One region of the Pseudoxanthomonas sp. JC1303 genome, then DNA from elsewhere that is predicted to be linked to it. Evidence: predicted binding sites of a transcription regulator. Region 1 holds the regulator's gene; each other region holds the start of a gene.

Region 1 (9,574 bases):
GATCATCAACTTCGTGGTGATCACCAAGGGCGCCGGGCGCGTGTCGGAAGTGACCGCGCGCTTCATCCTGGACGCCATGCCCGGCAAGCAGATGGCGATCGACGCCGACCTCAACGCCGGCCTGCTGACCCGTGAGGAAGCCAAGGCCCGGCGCGAGGAAGTGCGCGAGGAAGCCGACTTCTACGGCTCGATGGACGGCGCCAGCAAGTTCATCCGAGGCGATGCCATCGCCGGCATCCTGATCCTGTTCATCAACCTGCTTGGCGGCCTGGCCGTCGGCGTGCTCCAGCACGGCATGCCCTTCACCGAGGCGGCGGCCACCTACACCCTGCTGTCCATCGGTGACGGCCTGGTCGCCCAGCTGCCGGCGCTGCTGGTGTCCTCGGCGGTGGCCATGCTGGTCACCCGCGCCTCGCGCTCGCAGGACATGGGCGGGGCGATGGTCGGCCAGGTGTTCGGCCAGCACAAGGCGCTGGCCGTGGCCGCGGCCATCCTGGGCCTGGTCGGCCTGATCCCGGGCATGCCCAATGTCGCTTTCTTGACGCTGGCCCTGATCCTGGGCCTGATCGGCTGGAAGATGTGGAAGCGCAGTCTGGCCCTTGAGCAGGCCAAGTCCGCCCCCGACAAGCCCGAGGTCACCGCCGCGGCCCAGGCCAGCGCCGAGCTGAGCTGGGACGAGCTGCGCCCGATCGATCCGTTGAGCCTGGAGGTCGGTTACCGGCTGATCCCGCTGGTGGACAAGGCCCAGGGCGGCGAACTGATGGCCCGGATCAAGGGCGTGCGCCGCAAGCTGACCCAGGACATCGGGTTCCTGATCCCGCCGGTGCACATCCGCGACAACCTGGAACTGCAGGCCAGCGCCTACCGCCTGCTGGTCCATGGCGTGCCGGTGGCCACCGCCGACATCCACCCTGATCGTGAGCTGGCCCTGGACCCGGGTGGCGCCCTGGCCAAGATCGACGGCATCCCCGGCAAGGACCCGGCCTTCGGCCTGGACGCGATCTGGATCCAGCCGCACCAGCGCGCCTACGCCGAGACCATGGGCTACACCGTGGTCGACCCGGCCACCGTCATCGCCACCCACCTGTCCCACCTGGTCCGCGAGCACGCCCCCGAGCTGCTCGGCCACGAGGAAGTCCAGCAATTGCTGGCCACCCTGGCCAAGAGCGCGCCCAAGCTGGTCGAGGACCTCACCCCCAAGGCGCTGCCGCTGTCGGTGGTGGTGCGCGTGCTGCAGAACCTGTTGATCGAGAAGATCCCGGTGCGCCAGCTGCGCAAGATCGTCGAGGCCCTGGTCGAGCATGCCCCGCAGAGTCAGGAACCCGGCGCGCTGACCGCCGCGGTGCGCAACTCCCTGGGCCGCTTCATCGTCCAGGAAATCGCCGGCATGTCGCCGGAACTACCGGTCTTCACCCTGGCCCCGCAATTGGAACGCGTCTTGCAGGATTCCACCCAAGGCAACGGCGCTGCGCTGGAGCCCGGATTGGCAGAGCGCTTGCATCAGAGCCTGGCCGACTGCGTGACCAAGCAGGAAGCCCGCAACGAGCCGGCGGTGGTGCTGGTCCCGGGCCAGGTCCGGGCCGCCCTGGCCCGGCTGGTCCGGCACAGCGTCCCGGCGCTCTCGGTCCTGTCCTACAGCGAAGTACCAGAAGACAAACGTTTGAAATTGGTGGGGACGATCAGCTGATTGACGATCTCCCCGTGCAACTGAAAACCGGCGCCGCCACCCGGCCCGGCACGTGGAGACGACAAGACGATGACATCGGCGACGCCCTCAGCCCCCAGATCGACGCACCCTGATCACGCACCGCGCTCCACCCCGCTCCACTTCCCTTCCACCCATTCCGGTTTCCGCTCATGAAGATCAAGCGCTTCGTAGCTCCCGACATGCGCAACGCCTTGCGCATGGTCCGCGAAGAACATGGCCCTGACGCGGTGATCCTCTCCAATCGCCGCACCGAGGAAGGCATCGAGATCGTGGCCGCCAGCAACTACGACGAGGCCCTGGTCCAGCGTGCCCTGGACGCGGTGCGGCCGGAGCCGGCCAGCGCCCCGATGCCCGCCCCGACTGCGCCGGTGCCGCCGCAGGTGAGCTACTCGGCAGCCAACCCGGCCCCGCGCGTGCCCGCCGAGGCGGCCCCCAACTCGGCCATGGCCATGATGGCGGCCATCACCGAGCGTCGCCTGGGCGGCCAGCCCCGCGAGCAGGCCGCGCCGGCCCCCGCACCGACGGCCACCGTGGCTTCCCGCCCGGCCCGCCCCGCCGCGCCGGCCCCGGCCCCGGCTCCGCGTGTTGCCCAAGCCGAAGTCGAGGCGCCGGCCGTCCCGGTGCGCGCGCCCGCCGCGCCGCGCCCGTTCGCCGAATACATGCAGCCGGTCCAGCCCCAGGAGCTGGCCGCCGCCGCGCCGGCCCCGGCCGTGGCCGCCTTCCCGCGCGATCCGGTCACCGCCCCGCCGGTGGCACCCGCCGTCCCGGCCCCCGCGCCGATCCAGGCAGCGCCCGCGGTCCAGGCCGAGCCGGCGATCATGGCCGCTGCGCCGGTCGCCACTGCCGCCCCGGCACCGGTGGCCGCCGCTCCTGTAGCCGCCCTTCCGGCCGCGCCGGTGTTCCCCAAGCCGCAGGATGACGCCCAACTCAGCCAACTCCGCGACGAGCTGGCCCTGATGCGCCAGATGATCGAGCGTGAGATGAACCGCCTCACCGACGAGCGCCTGCGCGGGTCGCCCGTGCGCGCCCAGGCCCTGGAGCTGATGGACGATTACGGCTTCGATGCCGGCCTGATCCGGGATGTGGTCATGCAGATCCCGGCCGACCTGGAGCTGCACCGCGGCCGCGGCATGATGCTGGGCCTGTTGTCCCAGCGCCTGCCCATCGCCCACGGCGACCCGCTGGAAGAAGGCGGCGTGATCGCCCTGGTCGGCCCGACCGGCGCCGGCAAGACCACCACCATCGCCAAGCTGGCCTCGCGCTTCCTGCAGACCCATGCCGCCCGCGACATCGCCCTGGTCACCACCGACACCATCCGCGTCGGCGGCCGCGAACAACTGCACAGCTACGGCCGCCAGCTGGGCATCGCGGTGCACGAGGCCGACAGCGACGCCTCCCTGCAGCAGCTGCTGGTGCGCCTGGCCGACTACAAGCTGGTGCTGATCGACACCGCCGGCCTGGGCCAGCGCGACCGCGCCCTGGCCGCCCAGCTGAACTGGCTGCGCGCCTCGCGCACGGTCCGCTCGCTGCTGGTGCTGCCGGCCAATGCCCACTTTTCGGACCTGGACGAGGTGGTGCGCCGCTTCGCCGGGGCCGCCCCGCAGGGCGTGATCCTGACCAAGCTCGACGAGACCGGACGCTTTGGCAGCGCCCTGTCGGTGGTCGTGGATCACCGCCTCCCCATCACCTGGGTGACCGATGGACAGCACGTGCCGGACGACCTGCACCGCGCCAATGCCCCCAGCCTGGTTTTGCGCCTTGAAGATTTGCGGCGCGATGCCGATAAGCCCTGTATCCCGGAGCAGACCCATGCAGTCGCGTGACTACGCCAAGCTGACCAACGCCTTCCCCCTGTCGGCGACCCGACCCGAGCCGCTGGGCCCGGTGCGGACCATCGCCGTGACCGGTGGCAAGGGTGGTGTCGGCAAGACCAACCTGTCGGTCAACCTGTCCATGGCCCTTGCGGACATGGGCAAGCGGACCCTGTTGCTCGACGCCGACCTGGGTCTGGCCAACGTCGACGTGTTGCTGGGCCTGACGCCCCGCTACACGCTGGCCGACTTGGTCGCCGGCCGCTGCACCCTGGAAGAGTCGATCATCGACATGCCCAATGGGCTGATGGTGGTTCCGGCCGCCTCCGGCCGCCGGCACATGGCCGAGCTGGCCCCGGGCCAGCACGTCGGGCTGATCAACGTCTTCTCCGAGCTGGAGCGCGACCTGGATGTCATGGTGATCGACACCGCCGCGGGCATCACCGACAGCGTGCTGACCTTCTGTCAGGCCGCCCAGGATGCGGTGGTGGTGGTCTGTGACGAGCCGGCCTCGATCACCGACGCCTACGCCCTGATCAAGGTCCTCTCGCGCGAGCGCGGCGTGGACCGGGTGCAGATCGTGGCCAACATGGTCCGCGACCCCAACGAAGGCCGCCTGCTGTACGACAAGCTCGGCCGGGTCTGCGAGAAGTTCCTGGGCGACGTGTCACTCAACTATCTGGGCTGCGTGCCCCAGGACGACTGGCTGCGCCTGTCGGTGCAGCGCCAGCAGCCGGTGGTCAAGGCTTATCCGGCCAGCCCGTCGGCCCAGGCCATTGCCGAAATCGCCCGCCGCACCGCCCGCTGGCAGGCCCCGACCGCCCCGCGCGGCAACGTGGAGTTCTTCGTCGAGCGGATGATCCGCCCGGGGGTGGCCGCATGAGCGCCCTGGCCCAGTACCGCGCCGTCCAGCGCAACAACGACAACGACTACATCACCCAGCACGCCGACCTGGTGCGCCGCATCGCCCACCACCTGGCCGCGCGCCTGCCGGCCAGCGTGGAAATCGACGACCTGATCCAGGCCGGGATGATCGGCCTGCTGGAGGCCTCGCGCAGCTACGACGCCGACCAGGGCGCCTCGTTCGAGACCTACGCCTCGATCCGCATCCGCGGTTCGATGATCGACGAGATCCGCCGCGGCGACTGGGTGCCGCGCTCGGTGCATCGCCGCGCCCGCGACGCGGCCGCCGCGATCCGCAAGATCGAGCAGGCCACCGGCCGCGCCGCCGCCCCCAACGAGGTGGCCGCGGCGATGGACATGCCGCTGCCGGACTACATGCGCCTGATGGAAGACGCCTCACGCGGGCACGTGCTCAGCCTGGAGTCGCGCATCGAGGACCAGGGTGAGCTGGATACCGTCGCCAAGGGCGGCCCCAATCCGCAGCAGATGCTCGAACGGCAGGAATTCGGCCGCGAGCTGGGCAAGGCCATCGCGCAGCTGCCCGAACGCGAACAGCTGGTGCTCTCGCTCTATTACGAGCAGGAGTTGAACCTGAAGGAAATCGGTGCCGTACTGGGGGTGAGCGAATCGCGCGTCTGCCAGATCCACGGCCAGGCCACCGTGCGCCTGCGCGGTCGCCTCAAGGCATTCGAAATGGCCGATTCCGGCCTCGAAGACGAAGATTAAAGAACCTAGGAGTCAGCGGTGAACAAGAACATGCGGATTTTGATCGTGGACGATTTCTCGACGATGCGACGTATCGTCAAGAATCTGCTCGGCGATCTGGGCTTCACCAACACCGCCGAAGCCGAAGACGGCAACAGCGCCCTGGCGGCGCTGCGGGCATCGCCGTTCGATTTCGTGGTCACCGACTGGAACATGCCCGGCATGACCGGCATCGACCTGCTGCGCAACATCCGCGCCGATGACAAGTTCAAGCACCTGCCGGTGCTGATGGTCACCGCCGAGGCCAAGCGCGAGCAGATCATCGAGGCGGCCCAGGCCGGAGTCAGCGGCTACATCATCAAGCCGTTCACCGCCCAGACCCTGGAAGAAAAGCTGGGCAAGATCTTCGAACGCCTGGGAGCGGCCGCCTGATGAACGCCACGACCGAGCGCGGCGCGCTCATCGAGAGCCTGCAGCGGGCCCTGGACGCGCTGGAAAGCGGCGACGAGGGCGCCTGGCGGGTGGAGATCGACACCCTGGCCGCCTGGCGCACCAAGCCGATGATGCAGGGGCTGAGCCGGCTGGCACGCGACCTGGGCCAGGCCCTGGGCGACCTGCCCACCGTGCCGAGCGAAGCCGGCGAGCTGGACGATGCCTGCTCGCGCCTGGACCACGTGGTGGCCATGACCGAACAGGCCAGCCACCGCACCCTGGACCTGGCCGAGGAATGCCGCACCCTGGCCGACCAGCTGCGCGCCGGCGGCCTGAACGCCGACCAGGGCGAAATCCTGGACCGCATCCGCCACAACCTCACCGAGATGGCCCTGGCCCAGAGCTTCCAGGACCTGACCGGACAGATCATCCGCCGCGTGGCCGGCATCGTGCGCCGTGTGCATGAAGGCTTCGGCGCGCTGGGCCTGCCTCCCAAGGAGGGATCGCCGGTGGCCAATGGCCTGGCGGGCCCTGCCCTGGCCGGCCTGGACAAGCACGGCGTGTCCCAGCACGACGCCGATGACCTGCTCTCCAACCTCGGGTTGTAAGCCATGAGCGCCGTTCCCGACGACATCGCTGCCGACTTCATCATCGAGGCCCAGGAAATCCTGGAGCGCTTGGGCGAGCAGCTCGTCGCGCTGGAACAGGCGCCCGGTGATTCGGAGCAGCTCAACGCCGTGTTCCGCGGCTTCCACACGCTCAAGGGCGGCGCCGGGTTCCTGGCGATCCACCCGATGGTCGAGCTGTGCCACGCCGCCGAGGAAACCCTGGGCATGGCGCGCGCCGGCCAGACCACGCTGCAGGCGCGCCACTTCGACGCCGCCCAGCAGTCGCTGGACTACCTGAAGGACATGCTGGACGCCTTTTCCGGCGGACAGCCGCTCACGCCGGCCCCGCCGGCGCTGATCGCGCAGTTCGCGGCCGGCGACGTCCCGGCCACCACGCCCAGCAAACCCACGCCCGTGGCGGCGCCGGCGCCTGCCGCGCCCAAGGCCCAGGCCGCGGCGGCCAAACCGGCCGAAGCCGAGCACACCGTCCGCGTGGACACCAAGCGCCTGGATGCCATCGTCAACTTGATCGGCGAACTGGTCCTGGCGCGCAATCGCCTCAAGACCCTGCGCATCCGGCTCAAGGACGAAGAACTGGATCGCGCCGTCAGCGGCCTGGACGTGGCCACCGCGCGTCTGCAGACCGCGGTGATGCGCACCCGCATGCAGCCGGTCGGCAAGGTGTTCTCGCGCTTCCCCAAGGTGGCGCGCGATGTCGCCCGCACCCTGGAGAAGGAAGTCGAACTGGAACTGGTCGGCGCCGACACCGAGCTGGATCGCAACCTGGTCGAGGCCCTGGCCGATCCACTGGTCCATCTGGTGCGCAACTCCATCGACCATGGCGTCGAGGCGCCCGCCCTGCGCGAGGCCTCGGGCAAGCCGCGCAGCGGCCACGTGCGCCTGTCGGCCCAGCAGGAAGGCGACTACGTCAGCATCGAGGTGCAGGACGACGGCGCCGGCATCGACCCTGAGCGCCTGCGCGCCAAGGCCCGCGAAAAGGGCCTGATCGACCCGGAAGCCGCCGCGCGCCTGAGCACCGAGGAATGCCTGCACCTGATCTTCCTGCCGGGCTTCTCGACCAAGACCGAGATCACCGACATTTCCGGACGCGGCGTTGGCATGGACGTGGTCCAGTCCCGCATCCGCGAGCTCAGCGGCCAGATCACCATCCAGTCCGAACTGGGCCGCGGCAGCCGCTTCCTGATCCGCGTGCCGCTGACCCTGGCGATCCTGCCCACCCTGCTGGTCCAGGCTGGCGCGGACGTCTATGCCCTGCCGCTGGCCCGCGTGGTCGAGGTGCTGCACGCGCCGCAGTCCTCGCTGGGCTGGTTCGACGGCCGCGCGGTGCTTGACCGCCGCTCGCACACCCTGCCGCTGGTGGACCTGCGCCAGTGGCTGGGCCTGGATGCCCCAAGCTGCCCGCTGCTGACCGTGGTGGTACTGCAGGCTGGCGAATCCCGCGTCGGCCTGGTCGTCGACCAGGTCCGCGGCCGCGAGGAAGTGGTCATCAAGCCGCTGCCGCGTTCCCTGCGAGGCCTGCCCGGCTACGCCGGTGCCACCCTCATCGGCGACGGCCGCCTGGCCCTGATCCTGGACGTGGACGGCCTGCGGGGCTGATCCAAGGCGTGCATGACCCTGCCAGCGGCGCATGCCGCAGGCGGGCGCGCGTCATTTTTCCGGCATCGCCACGTCCACACCGGCCGCGCGCCGTATCAAGTCAGCGCGCATGGTGCCGATACCGTCTGCATGGATAAGCTCAGTCTCACCGGCCTGCTGCTGGCGATCGCGTCGCTGGTGGGGGGAAGCATTCTCAAGGGTGCGGGAATCGCCGCGCTCTGGTCGCCGGCGGCCTTTGTCATCGTGATCGTCGGGACCGTGGCGGCCATCCTGGTGCATACCCCGCCGGCGGTGTTCCGGCGGGCCTTCAAGATCGCCCGCTGGGTGATCCAGCCGCCGGCCAACAACCGCGACGCACTGCTCGGCCAGATCGTGGAGTGGAGCAACACCGCGCGCCGCAGCGGCCTGCTGGGCCTGGAAGACCAGGTCGGCGGCCAGGCCGATCCGTTCGTGCGCAAGGGCCTGCAGATGCTGGTGGACGGGGTCGAGCCCGAGGCCATCCGGCACATGCTGGAGATCGACCTGGAGGGACAGGAGCATTGCGATCTGGCCGCCGCCAAGGTCTTCGAGGGCATGGGCATCTATGCGCCCACGCTGGGCATCATCGGCGCGGTGCTGGGCCTGATCGCGGTCATGAAGAACCTGGCCGACCCCAGCATGCTCGGCCACGGCATCGCCGCCGCCTTCACCGCGACGATCTACGGCATCGCCTCGGCCAACCTGCTGTTCCTGCCGATGGCCAACAAGCTCAAGAGCGTGATCCAGCACAGCAGCGGCGAGCGGGAAATGCTCATCGAGGGGCTGATCGCCATCGCCCAGGGCGAGAACCCGCGCAACATCGAGGCCAAATTGGCCGGGTTCTTGCATTAGGTCCTGCATATGGCCCGCAAGCGCTCCCATGAAGAACACGCCAACCACGAGGCATGGGCCATCCCCTATGCCGACCTGATGACGTTGCTGCTGGCCTTCTTCGTGGTCATGTATGCCCTGTCCACGGTCAACGAGGCCAAGTACCGGGTCATGGCCGATGCCATGCGCACCGCGTTCGGCGGCCAGCCGCACACCATGGCCCCGGTGCAGGTGGGCGACCAGGCGCTACAGGGATCCGGCGGCGAGCGCCCCACGCCGATCAAGTCCAGCCCGCCACTCTCCGTGCCTGATCCCAATCGCCTGTCCAGCAGCCGTACCACGCCGGTGTCCCTGCGCGACAGCAGCCAGATGGATCGCGCCCAGCGCCAGCTCGATGCGGTGGCCAGCCAGCTCAGCCACGCCCTGTCGCCACTGATCAATAAGAAGCTCATCACCGTGCGCCGCTCGGAGCTGTGGATCGAAGTGGAGATCAACAGCGACATCCTGTTCGGCGCCGGCTCGGCCACGCTGGGCCACGACGCGCGCCAGACCCTTGACGCATTGGCCGCGGTCCTCAGCGACGCGCCCAACGGCGTGCGCGTGGAGGGCTATACCGACAACACCCCCATCGCCACGGCTCAGTTCCCCTCCAACTGGGAATTGTCGGCCGCCCGCGCGGCCACGGTGGTGCACCTATTCGCCGACCAGGGCGTGGACCCGGCGCGCCTGTCGATGATCGGCTATGGCCAGTTCCGCCCGCGCGCGGACAACGCCACCCCCGCCGGCCGCAACGCCAACCGCCGCGTGTTGCTGGTGATCCTGGCCGATGGCGGTGCCTCGGTGCAGGATCCGGCGCCCCAGCCGGTCCTGGCGACCGGCGCGCCGGCCACCCCTACCCCCGTCGACGCCGCACCCGCATCCCGGGCGCCGGCCGTCGTCCC
Region 2 (9,574 bases), 1.2 Mb from region 1:
CGCCTCGTAGCTGGCCGCGCAGACCACCCCGCGCAGCGCGCTGCCACCGACGACGACCGGCTTGCCGCGCAGGGCGGGGTCGTCGCGTTGTTCGACCGACGCGTAGAAGGCGTCCATGTCGATGTGGAGGATCTTGCGCATGGGATGCGCAGTATCGCGCGGAGGGGTCTCGGGGGGCGAGACGCTTCGTTGACGTGGCTGAGCCTTGCCCGGTTTGCGCGTGGTCGTCTTGGACCAATGGCAAGCGTTTTCGTGGAGCCTCGCAGCCAATCCACTTGCTTTGCTTGCGCAAACAGAGGTCAACAAAGAAGCGCTTCTCAGCAGACGAATGTCTGGACACACGCCCTGAGGCGGCACGCCTGTGCCAAGCGCAGATCCGCTGCGGGCAGAGAGGATTTTGGAAGGGACATCCCTGCCCCTTCCGAAAAACATCGTGCATCCATGGACCATCCTCGGTGTTTGGTTTGTTTGGCTTTGCGAAGCGAGAGCAAGAGCTTTCGTGCGGCTTCGCCGCCCGACCTACTTTCTTTGCTCGTGCAAAGAAAGCTAGGCAAAGAAACACGCCCCGGGCGGCACGCCCGCTTCGCGGGTCCGCTCCGGGCCGAGGGATTTTTGGAAGGGACATCCTTGTCCCTTCCAAAAACACCGTGCATCCCTGCACGGTGCCCTACGGGTCTTGTCCTCGCCCCTCCGCCGTGCCTCACGGGGGATTGAAGGCAACAGCGCAAAGCAGAAGCAAAAGAAAACACAGAGGCGTCGAGCAAGGCGTTCGCTGAGCCTGCCCACCGCGGCGCAAACAGAGCCACGAAAATCTGCTCGACGCACCTGAAGCAGTTGCTGTGCGTTGCCGTTGCCGTTGCCGTTGCTGTGCTGTGCTGTACTGTTGCTTGCAGCTTCTCCTGTCTGAGCCGTAAAGCACGCCGAGCACCGCAGCGAAGCAGGGCCGAAGAGGCGCCCTGTTTGAGCGAAGCGAGTTTGGGCGCCGCGCCCTGCTTCGCGAGGAGCACAGGGGCTCGACGCGCAGCGTCGACGTGCGTCCCGGCGAGTAGCGGTTTTGCTTCCTTTTGCCAAGACAAAAGGAAGTCGCGCCCGCAGGGCGTGAAAGCTCCTGCTCCAACATTTCGAAGGAGACGCCAAGCAACCGAAGAAAGCACCAAAGAAAAAGCCGAACCTGTCCCCAGGCCCGGCCTTCCCAACATCAATCCCTCAACCGCCGATCAATCCTTCGGCGCCTCCAGCTTGAAGTCCTTCGGCGGCGTCTCCCCCGCCAGATAACGCACGAAATAATCCCAGCGCCGGCGCGCGATGTACGCCGACATCGCCCCGTAGCCGTGGTGCACGTTGGGGATCATCAGCATGTCGAAGTCCTTGTTGGCCTTCATCAGCGCATCGGCCACCAGCAAGGTCAAGTACGGCGGCACGTTGTCGTCCATCGTGCCGTGGACCAGCATCAGGTGGCCCTTGAGGTTGCCCGCCAGCGAGGCATTGGCCTGGCTGTCGTAGTTGCCCTTGCCGTCCTTGCTGACGATCAATTCGCCTTGGTAGCGCTCGCCCCAGTCGTCCTCGTAGCCCCGGTTGTCGTGGTTGCCGCTCTCCGACCAGGCCACCTTGAAGAAATCCGGGTAACGCAGGATCGCGGCAGTGGAGGCGTTGCCACCGCCCGAGTGGCCCCAGATGCCGGCGCGCGACAGGTCGATCCACGGGTACTTGGCGCCCAACGCCTTCATGCCGGCCACCTGGTCGGGCAGGGTGTTGTCGGCCATGTCGCCGTACCAGGTGTCGTGGAAGGCCTTGGAGCGCCACGGCGTGCCCATGCCGTCGATGGCCACCACGATGAAGCCCAGCTCGGCCAGCGACTGGTTGTCGCCATGCGTGGCCAGGAAGCTGCGCCCGCGCACCGAGCCGGTCTGCGGACCGGGGTAGATGTAGTTGACGATCGGGTACTTCTTGGACGGATCGAAGTCGGACGGTTTGAACATGATCCCGTACAGATCGGTCTTGCCGTCGCGCGCCTTGACCGTGAACGGCTCCGGCGGGACCCAACCGATGGCCTTCAGGCGCGTGATGTCGGCCTTGGCGACCGGGGCCACGTCCTGGCCGTCGGCCGCGCTGCGCAACACGGTCACCGGCGGCACCGTGGTGGTCGAGTACGCATCGACGAACAGCTTGCCGTCGGGCGAGAGCGAGACGGTGTGGTCGCTGGCTTCCGGGGTGAGCAGGGTCGGCTTGCCGCCGTCCAGGCTGACCTTCCAGAACTGCTGGTAGTACGGATTGATGCCGGCGGTGCGGCCCACGCCACGGAACCACACCGTGCGCGTGGCCGGGTCGACCTTGAGCATCTCGGTGACGTTGCCCTCACCGGTGGTGATGGCGTGCTTGAGCTTGCCGGTGGTCAGGTCGTACAGGTACAACTGCCCCCAGTTGGAGCGCTCGGAGAACCACACCGCTTCGTGGGTCTGCGGCAGGTAGGCCCAGTTGGCGGCGCCGTTGCCGCTTTCGTACTGGGTCTTGACGTGCTCGGAGAACACGGTGCGCACCGCACCGGTGTCCGCGTCGGCGATGCGGAACCAGGCGTCCTTGTGGTAGCGCGAGGTCGACACGAAGGCAACCGTCTTGCTGTCCGGCGCCCACTTCACATCGTCCCACCCCCCATCGGGGCCGCAGCTGATGTCATCGCACAGGGTGGAGCGGTGCTGGTCGGGCTCCATCTTCAACCGGGTGACCTTGCGCGTGGGCACGTCGATGATGACGCGCTCGATCATGGTCACGTCCTTGTCGCCGGGCAGCGGGTATTTCCACGCCTCCAGCTTGGGCGCGCCGACCTGGGTGCTGACCAGGTACATCTCGCTGGTCTTGCGCTGGTCCTGCTGGAAGGTGGCGATCTTCTTCGAATCCGGCGACCACTCCACGATGGCCATGTCGGTGTGCTTCCAGCCGGCGTTGTCGGTGGCGTAGCCGTAGTCGGTGACGCCATCGGTGGTCAGCTGGGTCTCCTTGCCGGTGGCCAGGTCGCGCACCCACAGGTTCCAGTCACGGATGAAGGCCTCGGATTTCTTGTCCGGCGAGAGGGCGCCGGGCTCGGCATCGGCCTTGGCATAGACCTTGGCGCAATGCGCCTGCGCGTCGCAGGCGACCTCGGTGCCGCGCACGGAGAAGCGGTAGCGGCCGCCGGCGGTGGTGCTGATGCCGCGGATGCCCAGCTTGTCGGCCTTGACCGGCTTGTCCTTGGCCTCCAGCAGGGTGGTCAGCGCGGCGGCCAGCGCATCGGCATCGAACAGCGGCGCGGTCTTGCCGGTGGCCGTGTCGGTCTGCAGCAGGCGGTCGCCGCTGGCGTCGTGGTCGGTGTAGACGAAGTGGCTGGCGTCCAGCCAGGTCACGCGGGTCACCGCGTGGTCGACCAGCGGCTGGGCATAGGCCAGCTTGGCGGCCCGGGCGTAGTCGGCCTCGGTGACCGCACCGGCGCTGGCCGCCGCGGCGGTCAGGACCAGGGCGCCGATCAGGCGCGGGGCGATGGAGTTCAGGAGCATGCAGATCCCCAGGTAAGGGTGGGACGGGCGCCGCGGCCGGGGGGCCAACGCGCGTGCGAACACGCGATCGTACCGCCCAGGGCACGCCCCCTCCCCTGCCGAAGGTCCCGGTCGTCCCCAGAGCCGCCGGGAGACACGGGGCCGAGCGGCTAGAATGGCCGTCCCCACGTCGCACCGCATCGCCATGTCCTCCACCCCGACCGCGCCCGCCGCGTCGGCGCCCTTGCGCGTCGCCCCTGCCCGCCATTCCTGGCTGGATAACCTGCAAGGCTTCACCTTCGGTGTGGTGATGCTGGCGTTCGGCACGTCCATGTTCAAAGCCGCCGGGCTGATCAGTGGCCAACTGGCCGGGTTGTCGCTGCTGGGCGCGCACGTGAGCGGGCAGTCGTTCGGGCTGCTGTTCCTGATCGTCAACCTGCCCTTCTATGCCTTCGCCTTGCGCGTGCGCGGCTGGGCGTTCGCCGCGCGCAGCCTGGCGGCCATCGTCGCGGTCGGCCTGCTGGCCGACCACGCCGGCCAGTGGATCGATTACGCACGCCTGAGCCCGGTCCTGGCTGCCGTCGTCGGTGGCTTCTGCGCGGGCATCGGCCTGATCGCCCTGTTCCGCCATGGCACCAGCTGCGGCGGCATGGGCATCCTGGCGATGTACGTCCAGGACCGCACCGGCTTCCGGGCCGGCTGGCTGCAACTGGGCTTCGACCTGACCTTGATGGCGTGCGCCTGCGCGGTGCTGCCCTTGCGCGCGGTCGCGGTCTCGGCGCTGGGCGTGGTGGTGATGAACCTGAGCATCGCCTTCAACCACCGCCGCGACTGGTACACCGCCGGCTGAAGCCGCCGCGGTGGCTCAGCCCACCGCCCGCAGCTTGGCCTTGACCGGCTCGGACTGGACGATGAAGGCCTGCGCCGCTTCGCTCAGATGCCCGGCCTGTTCGAGCAGGCTGCGCGCCGCCGCATTGGACTCCTCGGCCAGGGCGGCGTTCTGTTCGGTGCCCTGGCCGATCCCGCGCAGCAGCCGGTCGACGCCGCCCACCGCCTCGCCCTGGCGCTGCGAGGCGGCGTTGATCTGCTCGACCACGCCGACCACGCGCTCCACGCGCGAGAGGATGTCGTCCATGGTCGCGCCGGTGGAACCCACCAGCTTGGCGCCCTGCTCGACCTGCTGCAGCGAGCCATCGACCAGCTTGCGGATCTCCTGCGCCGAGGCCGACGAGCGCTGTGCCAGGTTGCGCACCTCGCTGGCCACCACCGCAAACCCGCGCCCGTGGCTGCCCGCGCGCGCGGCTTCCACCGCGGCGTTGAGGGCCAGCAGGTTGGTCTGGAAGGCCAGGCCGTCGACCGTGGCGACGATCTCGGCGATGCGCCGCGACGAGCCCCGGATGTGATCCATCCCGGCCACCGCGGCGTGGGCGATCTCCCGCCCCTGGCGCGCCGCCTCGCTGGCCTCGACCGCCATCGCCACGGTGTCGCGCACGCGGGCGATGTTCTGTTCGACCTCGCCTGATACCTGGTCCATCAACTGCATCGCCGCCCCCAGATCGCTGGCCTGGCGCTCGGTGCGGGCCGACAGGTCCGAGGTGCCAGAGGCCATTTCCTCTGCTGAAGCGCGCACCTCGCCGGCCGAGCCCTGGATGCCGGTGACGATGCCACCGACCTGCTCGATCGCCGCATCCAGGCCCTGGCGCAGGCTGGCATACAGCCCCTGGTGATCGCCACGCATCCGCTCGCGCAGGTCGCCGCGCGCGAAGGCCTCCATGACCCGGGTGACCTCCAGCAGGCGCGTCTCGACGCTGTCGAGCAACAAGTTGATCTTTTCGGCCAGGACTCGCACGAAGCCCGCCTTGCCCTCCAGTCCGATGCGCTCCTCCAGATGGCCGCGCGCGGCATCGGCCACCAGCGCGGCCACCTCGTGCTCGATCACGCGCTCCAGGCGGCGATCCTGCCATTCCATTGCCAGGCCCAGCAGCTGGCCGTCGTCCAGTACCGGGCTGACCTGCAGGCGGAAATGACTCATGCCCAGCTCGGTCTCGCCCGCCTGAGGTTCGGCGCGCTCGCACGCGGCGGTCAGCATCGCCGTTACCTGCGTGCCCAACTCGCCCGCCCGGGTGCCCAGCAGGGTCTCCCCTCTCAGCCCGGCACGGGCGAAGTCATCGGTCAGTGCGTCGTTGACGTAGACCACCACACCCTGTGCATCGGTGACCATGACGCTGGCCTGGACCGCGTCGAGCGCCTGACGCACGCGCGCGTTCTCCCGCGCGGTGGCGCGTTCGCCTTCGATCCGCTGCCGCAGGCTGGCCTGCATGTGCTGCAACGCGGCCCCCAGGGTCCCCAGTTCATCGTTGGGGTTGTGGATGGCCAAACGGCTGTCGAGGCGATCGTCGGCGATGTCCCTGGCGAAGGCGACGGCCTGCTCCAGCGGACGCACGATGGCGCGCAGCAGCAGGACCAGCATCACCACCAAAACAACCGCGACGGCGACTAGGGTGATGGAGAACATCGCGTTCATCCACGCACGCTCCTCGGCCTGCGTCTTGCGCCCCTGCCGCAGCAGCGTGTCCTGCTGCCTGTTGAGCGCGGCCAGAGCGGGCACCACCTTGGCCGCGGCCGCGTCCAGCGACTGGACTTCGCTGTCGACCCCGTAACGGGCAGCGGCATAGGCGATGAAGCGATCCTGATACTGCTGCATGAGCGTGCGGATCTGTTCGCGGGCGGTCTCTGGGATCCTGGATTTCTGCAGCAGCAGCTCGAAGGGCATGGCCTCGGCCCCCAGCTGGTCGGCGTACTTCTGGTCGCGACGCAGGATGAAGTCCTTCTCGTGCCGGCGCATGGTCAGCATGGAGACTTGCAGGGCCGGCGCGTCGTACTGGCCCAGCACGTTCTCCACGCCATGCACCGCCTCACGCAGTTCGCCCTGCAGTCCGGAATCGGCATCGTGCCCCAGTTCGGCGATGCGCTCGTCCAGCGACTCGGCCGAGGCGAGGTAGTCCTTGACCGTGGCCTGGAACGTCGCCGCCGGCCCGGTGCCAGACGGTTTGCCCAGCGCTGCCTGGGCCAGGTCGCGGCGCAGCGTGGCGCGCGCGGCGTTGAAGCGCTTGCCACTGTCCACCGAGAAAGACAGGGCATACTCGGCCTGCAGCCGGCGCGCCTCGTTGAAGGCCTGGGCCAGCCGCTGGACGGTGGCGTTCCGCTCCTGGAAGCGCTGCAGTTCGGTATCGGCCGCCGTGGTTCCGGCACTGACCCGCCAGTAGGCAAAGCCGACCACGGCAAGTCCAAGGACAACGGCGATCAGGCTCACGCGGAGCTTGGTCGCAATGGTGAGCATGGGGAGTTTCATCGAGGGGCACCAGGCGCAATGACGCCCCTGTATCGGCCCGGCCAGCGCGGACTTGAGCGCTTTTTTTCAAGCGCAGCCAGGCAAGGCCTGGCGCGGATGCGCAAGCACATCACCCAACGATGACGGCGCCATGACAGGCACGGGGTCCGGCGTGCCGCGGCGCATGCGGCGATTGACGCGCGACGGGCCGACGCCTGTCGCGCGGGAGGCGTCAGTCGGCCGCTGCCTGGGACGCTTCGACCAACGGCGCGTGGACCCGGGCGAAGTCGGCGGCCGGCATCTTGGGCACCTCGCGGTCGTAGGTCATCAGGCCGTTGATCTCGCCTTCCACGTCGGTGGTCTGGGTATAGACCGCCGCGCTCAGGCCCACCTCGCGCGCCTGGCGGATGATCTCGGCGAACTTGCGCTGGTAGCGCTGCCGGTAATCGTCCTGATCCTTGGCGGTTTGATATCCCCAGTTGCGATTGGACGGGAACCAGAGATGGCCCTCGATGGGCAGGCCGATGCCGCCGTATTCGCCAATCACGATGGCCCGGTGCGTGTGTCGCTCCGGCACGTGCGGCACGTCCTCGTAGGTGTGGATGTCGAACAGATCCGAACCTGCATCGCCGGTGTCCAGCCAACCGCTGGTCTTGTTCACCACGCGGCTCGGGTCCAGCGCCTTGACCGCCTGGGCCAGGCGCGTGGAGGCGTATTGGCCCCAACCTTCGTTATTGACCACCCAGGTGACGATGGACGGATGGTTGCGCAGGTCGCTGATCATGCGCAGCAGCTCGTACTCGAATTCATCGGAGACGCGCGCGGGGAACAGCACTTCGTCGTTGGAGGCCTGCCGCACGAACTGATCCAGGCTGTCCTCCTCCTCGCCCGAGGGCATGTCCTGCCAGATCAAGATGCCCAGCCTGTCGGCCATGGCGTAGTACTGCGCCGGCTCGACCTTGATGTGCTTGCGCAACATGTTGAAGCCGGCACGCTTGAGGAACTTCAGTTCGAAGGCGATCGCCTCTTCCGACGGCGGGGTGAGCAGGCCGTCGGGCCACCAGCCCTGATCCAGCGTGCCGTTCTGGAACAGCGGCTGGTTGTTGAGCAGCATCACCGGCTGGCCCGGGATGGGGCCCGGCCCGATGGAGCTCTTGCGCATGGCGAAGTAGCTGCGTAACTGGTCGCGCGGCGTGCCGACCACCTTGGCCTTGGCATAGGCCTGCGCCTCGACCTCGGTGAGCAGGGAATCGTCGCGTCGGCCATTGGGGCGGTGCTGTGAGGCGTCGGTCTGGTCGAAGGGTGGCTGCACCGACACCAGTTCCACGTCCAGGTCATAGAGGAAGGGTCGGTCCGGCGACCACAGCTTGGCCTCGGGGATCGCCAGGCGCGTGCGGCGGTTGGCGCGCACCACGCGCGTGGCCACCACGCGCTTGCCGTCGCGCGCGGTGATCCGCACCGCGTCGGCATCGCTGGCGCTGCGGTTGAGCGCGACGTTGACGTCCAGCATGCCGGCATCGATGTCCGGGGTCATATTGACGTCTTCGATGTGCAGCTTGGGCACCGGCTCCAGCCACACCGTCTGCCAGATGCCGCTGACCGGCGTGTACCAGATGCTCTTGGGGTCGAGCTGCTGCTTGCCGCGCGGCTGGGCGCCGTCGGAGGTGGGATCGGTGACCTGCACCACCAGCTCGTTGTCACCGGGCTTGAGGTAGTCGGTGATGTCAAAGGTGAACGTATCCGAGCCACCGCGATGCGAGCCGACGACACCACCGTTGACCAGCACGTGCGCCTCGTAGTCGACCGCACCGAAATGCAGCAGCACCTGCTGCCCGGACCAGTCGGCGGGAATGGTGAACTGGCGCCGGTACCAGATGCGGTCTTCGGGTGTGACCTTGCGCGCCACGCCTGACAGCTTGGATTCCACTGCGAACGGCACCAGGATCTTCCCGTCCATCGCAGTGGGCTGAACTTCGGTCTTGGGCCGTATCGCGTAGTCCCATTGGCCATTGAGGTTCTGCCATTGCGCACGTTGCATCTGCGGGCGCGGATAACTGCGCCAGGCATTCTCCGGCGTGACCTGCTTGCCCCAACGTGTGATCAGGTCGCTGGTGTAGACATGGTCGTCGCCGATGGCGGCGGGCTGCTGCGCCAGCGCGATGCCGGGAGCGAGGAAGCACAGCGCGGCGAGGGCCAGCGGGACGCGGACGGCCTTGATCGTCATGTGTACGGATCCTTCAGTGGCGTGCAGGCGCCAGACGCCGACACGGATGAGCCGGGCGGCACCACCGGACGCGATGCCGCAGCTAATGTCCGACAATATGACGAACGCGGCCGATCATTCCACGCGCCTGCAAGCCATGGCAAGCCGCAGTGCAAGTTAAAAATTTTAGGTGTGACCCGGGACGGGTTGGCATGCTCCGAAGCGATCGCGCTGGCACTGCAGGATCATCAGAGGCGTGTTGCGTTTTCACGCGGGACCGGCCGTGCGCGCAGGCGGGAAGACGCGGAGATCGCGATCATGCAGATGCAGGCGAGGCGCTGCATCGACGCGGGCTTCGAGCGCCAGGATCAACCCTGCGGCAACGGCCTCAGGCACAGCCAGATGGCGATCCAGTGCGCCAGTGCGCCCCCGAGCACGTGCGCATGCCACAGCGCGCGGTTGTAGACCATCGCCTTGCGCACGTAAAACCCCACGCCGATGGTGTAGATCAGGCCGCCGGCTGCGATCAGCCAC
Region 3 (9,574 bases), 1.1 Mb from region 1:
ATCGCACGCGGCAGGGTGATGACAGCGGCCTGAGCAAAGTCCTGATCGCCGCGTTACATCCGTGCGTTCACCCTCGACGATTCCCCCACATGCCTGGAAACCTCCATGGACACCACACGCAAGCACTGGCGCTCCGGCCGCGTGGCCGACACCGCAATCCGGGTCGAGATCTGGAGTGGCGAAGACGGCAAGGCCATGGTCCGCGCGATCCAGGTCGGCGAGTTCCCGCCCACGACCTATGGCGATGGTGAACTGCGGGCCGACTCGGCCGACGACGCCTTTGCCCTGGCCGAGCGGACCGTGCAGGCCGAGCTGGACGCACTGCCCGAAGACCAGGTCGGCGCCGCGCGCGATCCCCATCGCGACGCGTCGCGCGATTGACCGACAGCGGGCGCACCTGGGCACCTTCACAAGTCCCAACGCCGACCGCCGCGAGCGTCCCGCCCTCACGCGCGTGGCACGTGCCATTAACGGCGCACTTCGCACAGTCGTTCCACACCCCGATGGCCCACCCCATCCCTTCCGGGCCCCCGACTGGAGCATGAGCATGAGCGACATCAAGCGCGAACACGACCTGCAGGACCACGAGAGAGCCGTCTCCGAAGAACAGGTCCACCCCAACCCCAATCGCGACCCGATCAGCGGCGCGCGAGGCGCTCATCCGGTCGGGGTGGGCGTCGGTGGCGTGGTGGGCGGTGCGGCGGCCGGTGCCGCGGCTGGCACCGTGCTCGGCCCGATCGGCACGTTGATCGGTGCCGCCGTCGGCGTGGTGATCGGTGGCGCCGCAGGCAAGGGCGTGGCCGAAAAACTCGATCCCACCGTCGAAGCCGATTACTGGCGCGCCGCGCACAAGCATCGTCCGTACTACGACCCGTCCAAGGACTTCGATCGCGACTACGCCACGGTCTATGGGTTCGGACTGCAGGCGCGCGAAGCCGAACCGGAACGTCGTTGGGAAGAGCACGAGGCCGAACTGGCGCGCACCTGGCCCGAGCGCCGGGGCGATTCCACGCTGGAGTGGGAACAGGCGCGCCCGGCTGCGCGCGATGCTTGGGAGCGTGCGGACCGCAGCCTTGATGCCTATACCCGCAGCGACGCGCATTTCCGCGAACGGTTCGAGCAAGCGTCCTATCGTCGCCCGGACGCGGGTTACGACGACTATGCTCCGGCCTATCGTTACGGCACCCGCGCGCGCTACAGCGAGACCTATGGCGGCCGGATGTGGGACGACACGGTCGAGGACGACCTGCGCCGCGAATGGGATCAGGCGCGCGGCCCGTCGCCGCTGGACTGGGAGCATGCACGCAGCGCGGTGCGCGATGCCTACACCACCGATGAGCCGTTCGACGGCGGACGCCGCGGGTAAGCCCTGTGCCGGTCTCGATCGGCCGGCACCCCATCCTTGCGCGCCATGCGGTGCCTCAAGCGTCGCTTGCGGGCCTCACCGAGGTCCGCTCCGCGCGCGCGAGCCTGGTTGGCATGCCGCGTGTCGCGTCGTACCAGCAGACCCGATCTCGTCCCGCGTCCTTGGCCTCGTAAAGCGCGCGATCGGCCTGCGCAATGAGCTGACCCAGCGAAAACGGCTCGGCGGCAGCTTGGATGCCGCTGCCGCCGATGCTGGTGGTCATGACCATGCGCGTCCCGGCATGCAGGACCGGGCGCTCGCTCAACGCCACGCGCAGCAGTTCGGCCAACACCTGCGCGCGCGCCGCCGTCACGCCGGGCAATAACACCAGGAACTCCTCTCCGCCATAGCGCCCCAATAGTGCCTCGCGGGGAAGTTGGCTGTGCAACCGCCGCGCGGCCTGTCGCAGCACCGCATCGCCTGCATCGTGACCATGCCGGTCATTGATGCGCTTGAAATGATCCAGATCCAACAGCAGCAGCGCGAAGGGCTGCGCGGCGCGGCGGCAGCGCGCCAGGGCCTGGGTGCCATCGGCGGTCAATGCGCGCCGGTTGCGCAACCCGGTCAACGCATCGGTCCGCGCCGCATTGCGCAGATCCACCATCTGCCGTTGGATGATCAGCAGCAGAAGGGAGAAGCACTGCGCCAGCGTCAGCGCGAACCCCGCCACCATCGTTGCACTGGTGGCCAGCCCGGTCTGAATCAGATCCTGGCTCGCGGTATCGCGTGGCGAGAGCTCAGATCCTGGCTCGCGGTATCGCGTGGCGAGAGCATCGCCATGCGCGCCACGTAACCAAGCGCATCGGCGAGGAAGAACCCCGCCGCCAGACGCCGGCTCAATCGCAAGTCCGCCCGCCCCCGTGCGAGCAGCAGCCAGACCGACCACAGGTCCCAGACCAGCATGTGCACCGAAAACAAGGTCATGCGCACGTAAAGATTGGGGAACCAGGTGAAGATCGTGATTCCCGCCGTCAGGGCGCCCACCAAGGCCAGCGGCCAGCCCCACGACATCCGCACCCCCACGAAGCGCGCCACGCCAACGAGCAGCATCGCGCTGGACAGGCTGAGCAGGGCATTGCCGACGTGGATGGAGAGCGGATCCGGGATGTGCCCGCGCAAGCCCACCAGCAGGGTGCCCGCGCAGATGCACCACAGCCCGCCGGTCCACAGACGCAGGACCGGTTCACCGCGCAGGATCAGCAGGATCAGGCTGAACCCGATCGCGATGCCGACGCTGGTCAAAAATGCGGCAAATCCTAGGGTGGTGAGATCAAGCGACATCGTCGTTGTGCGGTCGGCGCGTGCGGTGCGGAGAGAATGCTAGCCCAGCGGTCCCGGACAGGCCCGCGGAGAAGCCTCGACCGAGAACGTCAGTGCAGCACGCTGGACACGATCTGGTCGACTTCGTGATCACGCTTGGCGGCGGCCAGCGGATCCATGCGCGTCTGCGCGGTCTTGGCCAGGATGGATTTGATGGCCTCGCTGGCCTCGCCCAGCGGGACTTCCCCGGCCAGGCGCTGGAAGGTATCGCGACTGTTGTAGCCGCTGTTGTCCTTCAGGTAGCGGTCGTACATGGCCACCAGGTCCTCGCAGGCCCGGGCCAGCGCGCGCGGACTGCCTGCGGCCAGCGCGCGTCCCAACTGGTCGAAGCTATGCAGGCAGTCAGCCAACCACAGCAGGTCGTAGCGCGCCCTGGCCTGCTCGCTGCCCTGGTGGCCGCGGGTATAGGCGCTGTAGTTGCGGACCGCCACGGCCACGCGCGCGACGTGTTCCAGCAGCGTCCCGACCTCGGCCGACAGGTCCAGGTGATCGAGCATGAGCATCGGCAGGGTCCGCTCCTCGCTCGGCGCCGACGCTTCCTGCGACTCGGCGGCGGCCTGCAGCTCGGCATAGTCGCGCTGCAGACGATCCAGCTCGCGCCGCAAGGTTTCGGCCTGGCTCTTGAGCTGCAGCAAAGCGGCGCGATAACGCTCGATCCTGGCCTCGCTGCCCGCGTGCGCCTGCAGCGCTTCCTCGGCCGTGCGCCCGCGCAGCACCGCCAGCGCGGTGGCCACCACGGCCCAGAGCGACACGAGCGCAACGATCAGATAGGGCAGCAGGGCGCTCATGCGATTCCTTGGAAAGACACATCCAAGGTCGGCTGGCGCGGCGGTGACTTGAGACGTCATGTGTCGATCTGTGACGCCCTTGACACGCGCAACCCGCGCGCCCAGGCAAGCGCCATAAAGTGACGCATCGCGTCGCCCGGCGCAGGCGCCGCGGCGCCCTGTCCTCCCGGGTCGCTTATCCTGGCAGGCGCGGCGGAGTGCCGCGCGCCAAATCACGTGTTTCCAGGCCAAAAAGGAGCCTGTTTTGGACAAGCCACTGCGCTGGGGCATTCTCGCCACCGGCGGGATCGCCCAGACCTTCACCCGCGACCTGCAGATCGCCGGCCTGCACGTGCAGGCGGTCGGTTCGCGGACACAGGACTCGGCCCAGGCCTTCGCCGCGCGCTTGGGCGTTCCCACCGCGCACGGCAGCTACGCCGCGCTGGTCGCCGATCGGCAGGTGGACCTGGTCTATATCGCCACCCCACACCCACAGCATGCCGACGCCGCGCTGCTGGCGATCGAGGCAGGCAAACACGTGTTGCTGGAAAAGCCCTTCACCCTCAACGCCGGCCAAGCCGCGCAGGTCGTCGCGCGCGCCCGCGCACGCGGGGTGATCGTGATGGAAGCCATGTGGACCCGCTTCCTGCCGCACATGGTGCGCCTGCGCGAGGTGATCGCCGCCGGCACCATCGGCGCGCTGCGCTCAGTGGTCGCCGAGCATCGCCAGCAGATGCCGACCGATCCGGCGCACCGGGCCAACGCGCCGGCCCTGGGTGGCGGGGCGTTGCTGGACCTGGGCGTCTATCCAGTGTCCTTCGCCGTGGATCTGCTGGGCGAGCCAGTGGAGATCACCGCCCGCGCGCGCATGAGCGCCACCGGCGTGGACGCGGAGATCGCCACGATCATGCGTCACGCCCATGGCGCGCTGTCCACGAGCGTCTCGGCCCTGGACGCGGCCGGCGCGAACAGCGCCACCGTGCATGGCACGCGGGGGCGCATCGTGATCGATCCACTCTGGTTCACGCCGACCAGCTTCAGCGTGTACGACGCAAGCGGCGGGTGCGTCGAGCGCTTCGAACAGGCCGTGCCCGGCCACGGCATGCAATACCAGGCCATCGAGCTGGAAGCCCTGGTTCGCGCCGGCCGCGAGTCGCAGCGGATGCCGCCGACGCAGAGCGTACAGATCATGCGGGTGCTCGACCAGATGCGCGCACAGATCGGGCTGGTCTATCCGGGCGAGTGAGCCGCGCCCCGCCACGATCCGTTCGAAGCGTTGGATGGAGCAAGGCTCACGGGCCGTCTGCGGGCCATCGCAGGATATGAATTCAACGCGGCGCCTGCGGCCCGGTCCTGATCCGCATCCGGGCACACGGGGCGGCCCTGCCGATGCAGATCGCCCGCGCCGAGACCCTCCGGCGCGGCGATCGCAGACGAATGTGCGCTACCCCAATGCCTGCGGATTGAGCTGCCACACCGCGTAGTTGAGCGCGGCAGCGAAGCTCACCCAAGCCAGGTAGGGCAGCAGCAGCGCGCCGGCCACCCGACTGGTCCGCCAGAACAGCATGATCGTGACCACGATCAGCATCCACAGCAGCACGATGTCCAGCAGCGCCAGCGCGCCCTGATGCCAGCCGAAGAACAACCAGCTCCACAGCGCGTTGAGCGCCAGTTGCAGCAGGAACACCCACAGCGCACGACGCTGCGCGGCGAAACCGCCGTGCCGCCACACCCGCCAGGCCGCCACACCCATGCAGGCATACAGCACGGTCCACACCGGGCCAAAGACTGACGCAGGCGGCGCCCAAGCGGGCTGCGCCAACTGGCCGTAGAACGCGGCGGCCTGCACCGAGGCCGCCGCGCCGATGGCCGCCGCGATGAAGACCACCACGATCCAGCCGAACAGGCCCGCCGCCTGCACCTTGCCCGTCATCGTGCGCATCACTGTCCGTCCTGCTGTCAAAAGCCGGGGCAGACCCTAGCGCAGGCAGGGCGAACGCCGCGTCAGTCGATGGCGGTGTAGTCCATCGCGGCCAGATCGGTGATCAGGTCCGGCCCAGTCGGCGTCCAGTCCAGGCGTTGTCGGGTGATGGCACTGGAGGCCACCATGGCCGTGCGGGCGAACATCGCCATCCAGCCGAAGTAGTCGGCCACCTCCTGATCGCCGCGCAGCGACACCAGCGGCAGGCCCAGGCCGGCGGACACGGTGCCGGCGATCTGGTAGAGCGGCACGCCCTCCTCGGCCACCGCATGGTGGCGCAGGCCGGGCTGGGCCCGATCCAGCGCCAGGGCGTACAGGCGCGCCACATCGCTCACATGCGCGGCCGACCAGCGGCTGCCGCCCTCGCCCACGTAGGCGACCTGCTCCTTGGCCCGGGCGATCGCGATGTAGGGCGTGATCAGCCCCTGCTTGCGGGTGTCGTGCACCTGCGGCAGGCGCACCACCGAGACGTTGACCCCCTGCTGCAGCAGCGCCTCGCCGGCCAGCTCCGAGGCCGCGCGCGGATGGTGGGAATCGGCATCGAAGACATCCTCCCGGGCGACATCGGTGGGTTGCAGCGCCCCCATGCCCACCCCGGAGGTGATCAGCAGGGGCCGATTCGATCCCTTGAGCGCCTCGCCCATCGCCAGGATCACGCGACGGTCCTTCTCGCAGTTGGCGACGAAGTTGGCGAAGTCATGGTCGAAGGCGGTATGGATCACCGCATCGGCCTGCTCCACCCCGGCGACCAGGGTGTCCGGGGCTTCCAGGGTGCCCAGGAGCGGCTCGGCACCGGCGGCACGCAGGGCCTGGGCGCCGGACTCGGAGCGGGTCAGGCCCAGCACCTGGTGGCCTGCGGCGAGGAGTTCGGGGATGACGTGGGAGCCGATGAAACCGGTCGCACCGGTGAGGAAAACACGCATGGCAGCAGCACCTGTCTGAAGTCAGCGTGCTTTATCCGCCCACCCGGCCTGGGCGAACAGCCGTGGCGTTACAGGGGTATGCGTACTAACAGGCTGCGCGTGGCCGTGCGCTCAGTACAGCAGTTCGGTCCGCAGCCCCTGGGCCTGCAGCGCGTCGTCGGCTTCCAGGTACCAGCGCTCCGGGCCGGCGGCCACCGCTTCCACATACAGGCCCTCGCCGTCCTGCCGCGGGGGGCGATGGATCTTGACGATGGACACCCGGTGCCGGGGATCGCCCAGCGCCAGCAATGCACGTTGCACTGTGCTGGCCAGCTCCGCCGAACTCATCTGCGCGTCGAGCGGGCGGAAGGCGAGGCGGTAGCTGAAGCTGGGACGCGGTGCGGACATGACGGGCAAGAACATGAGCGGGAGGGTCGATCAGGGTACAGGCGTCCTCAGCGGGACTGGCCAGGCCATCGGCCAAATTCCCGTCAAGCCGGTGCCCGGCCCAGCACCCGGCGCACGAATGCCGCCACTTCCTGGGCCAGCTCCTCGTCCTCCGGCGCGCCATTGAAGCCGCCATGCGGCATCGCCTCGAACACATGCAGCTGTGCGTCGACATCCGCCCGGCGCAGCGCGCGGTGCAGGCGCGCGGTGTTGGACAGGAACAGATCGCGCGTCCCACTCTGCAGGAAGGTCGGCGGGAACCCGTCGAAGCGGCCGAACAACGGCGACAGCCGCGGGTCGGCCAGGTCCGCCCCACCCGCATAGAGCAGGTTCTGCGTCATCAGCGAGCCGGGCAGCACCACATCCACCGTGCGGTTGACCTGGAAGCTGTCACCCGACTCGGTCAGGTCCACCTCGGGCGAAAGCAGCACCAGGCCGGCCGGCAGCGGCAGGCCCTCGTCGCGAGCGCGCTGGAGCATCGCCACGCCCAAGTTGCCGCCCGCCGAGCGTCCGCTGATGACCACGCGCGCGGCGTCGTGTCGCGCCAGGACCGCGCGGTAGACCGCCAGGCAGTCATCCAGCGCGGCTGGATAGGGATGCGCCGGCGGCACCCGGTAATCCACGCCGTAGCAGGCCAGCCCGTGCAGGTCGGCCTGGACACAGGCGCCGATCCTGCATGCCTGGCCGCCACCGAACACCAACGCCCCGCCGTGCAACTCGATCAGTGCCGCATCCGGGTCCTGCGGCTCGATGGGCGTGGCCAGGTGCACGGTCGCCGTGCCCATCTGCAGGGTCCGCGCCTGGGCACGCACGCGCCCGGCGGCCGCGGCCAGCGCATGGGCATAGTGCTGCTCCACCGCCGCCTGCATGCGGATCCATCCCTCGGAGTCGTCCGCTGCCGGCACGGCGATCCTGGCGTTGTGCGGCACCCCGTCGGCCGCGACCTTGTCACGCAGGTACTCGCGTGCATGCGCGCTGATCGAGGTCGGCACGGGGATCGTGCGCGCTTCGATACGGACGCCGTGACCGTCATCCATGGAGACACCCTTTAGGGAAAGCAGTCGACCGACAAGGATAACCACCGCACCCGATCTAAAGTTTTAGCTCCACGCGCCGCTATTCTTGACGCATCATCTTGGCGCCGCACGATTCGGCGCCCCAGCTCGTCCCCCGAGAGAACGCTCCGCGCCCCGACATGCGTACCGACCTCCAACGCGAACTGCAGCACTGCCGAGGGCTGCCCAGTCCTCCAGGCGTGGCACTGCAGTTGCTGCGGCTGGCGCAGGACCCGGACGCGATGATGGCAACGGCTTCGAACCTGATCGGCAAGGACCCTGCGCTGAGCGCGCGCATGCTGCGCGTGGCCAACTCACCGCTCTACGCCGCCCGCCAGCGTGTGGAAAATCTCACTCAGGCCTTGTCGCTGCTGGGACTCAATGCCACCCTGACCTTGGCCCTGGGCTTCACCCTGTCGCGGCAGATGTCCCAGCCGGAGAGCAACTGCCCGCGCGAGCGCGTCTGGAAGCGCTGCGTGGTCGCCGCGCTGGCCGCCCGCCTGCTCGGCGAGCGTGTCGGCTTGCGCCAGCTGGAAGAACTGATGCTGGCCGGCCTGCTGCAGGACATCGGGGTGCTGGCGCTGTGCCAGCTGTTCCCCGGCGAATACCAGGCCCTGCTCGAACAGGCGCTGGACAATACCAACCTGCTGCTGAGCGAACGCGAGACCTACGGCGCGGACCACGCCGAGATCGGCGCCCTGCTGGCCCGACACTGGAACCTGCCCGAGCTGCTGACCGACGCCATCGGACAAAGCGAAGCGCTGGCGCAGGTACAGCTACCGCCCTTCCAGGCCTGCGTGCGGGTGTCCGGCCTGATCGCCGACATCTGGATGGGCCAGGACACCGAACAGGCGCACCTGGAAGCCCAGGCCTCCTGCATGACCCATCTGTCGCTGGGCCCGGACACGTTCAACGGCGTCGTGGAGGATGTGCGCACGATGCTGGCCGATGTCTGCGAGGTCTTCGAGGTGCATATCTCCAGCCCCTCGCAGTTGCGGGCCATCCTGGACGATGCCCGGGAGCTGGCCCAGCTGCGCGCGATGCGCGACCTGCAGGAGGCTGCGCGCGCGCGGGAAGCCGCAGAGGAATTCGAAGGCCGCGCCCGTCGCCTCACCGAGGAGGCCCGCCGCGATCCGCTCACCGGCATTTTCAACCGCGCCCAGCTCGAACACGTGCTCGGCAAGGAATTCGAGGCCGCCCAGCGCCACGGTTGGCCGCTGTCGGTCGCCTTCATCGACCTGGACGACTTCAAGCAGGTCAATGACCGCTGGGGCCACCTGGTCGGCGACGAGGTGCTGCGCAATTTCGCCCAGGCCCTGCAGGTCTACCTGCGCGGCAGCGACATCGTGGCTCGCTACGGCGGCGAGGAATTCATGATCGTGCTGCCCGGCATCGACGCGGCCACCTCGGCCAACGTGGTGCGGCGCATCCTGGCCGAGGTCGGCCGCCTGCCGATGACCATCATCGACCAGCAGCCGCTGCACGTGACCTTCTCGGCAGGCGTCGCCACCCAGGACGGCGCCCATGCCTTCCCCAGCATCGAAGCCCTGCTGACCAGCGCCGACAAGGCGCTCTATACCGCCAAGCGCGACGGCCGCAACCGCGTGGTCAGCGACTGAGGGCATCCCGCTGGCGCCCGTGGCGCGCCAACGGCGCAACGCCTGCGGCCTCGCGTCGCGTCGCGTCCTACTGGGCCG

What was found. The regulator FliA, encoded in region 1, starts transcription of late flagellar genes. The targets are predictions, from matches to a motif close to TAAAGTTTNNCNNNCNNNGGCCGATAA.
Region 2: the regulator FliA is predicted to act here: its motif matches at 6,888-6,914, upstream of ACORQU_RS04155 (methyl-accepting chemotaxis protein).
Region 3: the regulator FliA is predicted to act here: its motif matches at 7,916-7,942, upstream of ACORQU_RS03540 (HDOD domain-containing protein).

The regions. Positions count from the first base shown of each region.
Region 1 is NZ_CP185958.1:4,078,990-4,088,563, forward strand. Features, by position in the region: gene flhA (flagellar biosynthesis protein FlhA) at 1-1,687, shown strand, start outside; gene flhF (flagellar biosynthesis GTPase FlhF) at 1,858-3,531, shown strand; gene ACORQU_RS18220 (MinD/ParA family ATP-binding protein) at 3,518-4,402, shown strand; gene ACORQU_RS18225 (RNA polymerase sigma factor FliA) at 4,399-5,148, shown strand; gene cheY (chemotaxis response regulator CheY) at 5,167-5,559, shown strand; gene ACORQU_RS18235 (protein phosphatase CheZ) at 5,559-6,167, shown strand; gene ACORQU_RS18240 (chemotaxis protein CheA) at 6,171-7,784, shown strand; gene ACORQU_RS18245 (flagellar motor protein) at 7,914-8,654, shown strand; gene motD (flagellar motor protein MotD) at 8,664-9,574, shown strand, end outside.
Region 2 is NZ_CP185958.1:919,817-929,390, forward strand. Features, by position in the region: gene dinB (DNA polymerase IV) at 1-141, opposite strand, end outside; gene ACORQU_RS04145 (S9 family peptidase) at 1,218-3,527, opposite strand; gene ACORQU_RS04150 (YitT family protein) at 3,682-4,356, shown strand; gene ACORQU_RS04155 (methyl-accepting chemotaxis protein) at 4,372-6,858, opposite strand; gene ACORQU_RS04160 (glycoside hydrolase family 2 protein) at 7,070-9,061, opposite strand; gene trhA (PAQR family membrane homeostasis protein TrhA) at 9,409-9,574, opposite strand, start outside.
Region 3 is NZ_CP185958.1:768,068-777,641, forward strand. Features, by position in the region: gene ACORQU_RS03490 (hypothetical protein) at 106-381, shown strand; gene ACORQU_RS03495 (glycine zipper family protein) at 548-1,366, shown strand; gene ACORQU_RS03500 (GGDEF domain-containing protein) at 1,422-2,078, opposite strand; gene ACORQU_RS03505 (hypothetical protein) at 2,108-2,686, opposite strand; gene ACORQU_RS03510 (PspA/IM30 family protein) at 2,776-3,513, opposite strand; gene ACORQU_RS03515 (Gfo/Idh/MocA family protein) at 3,758-4,738, shown strand; gene ACORQU_RS03520 (TspO/MBR family protein) at 4,937-5,425, opposite strand; gene ACORQU_RS03525 (SDR family oxidoreductase) at 5,497-6,396, opposite strand; gene ACORQU_RS03530 (hypothetical protein) at 6,508-6,783, opposite strand; gene ACORQU_RS03535 (alpha/beta hydrolase) at 6,867-7,859, opposite strand; gene ACORQU_RS03540 (HDOD domain-containing protein) at 8,018-9,496, shown strand; gene ACORQU_RS03545 (glutaminyl-peptide cyclotransferase) at 9,564-9,574, opposite strand, start outside.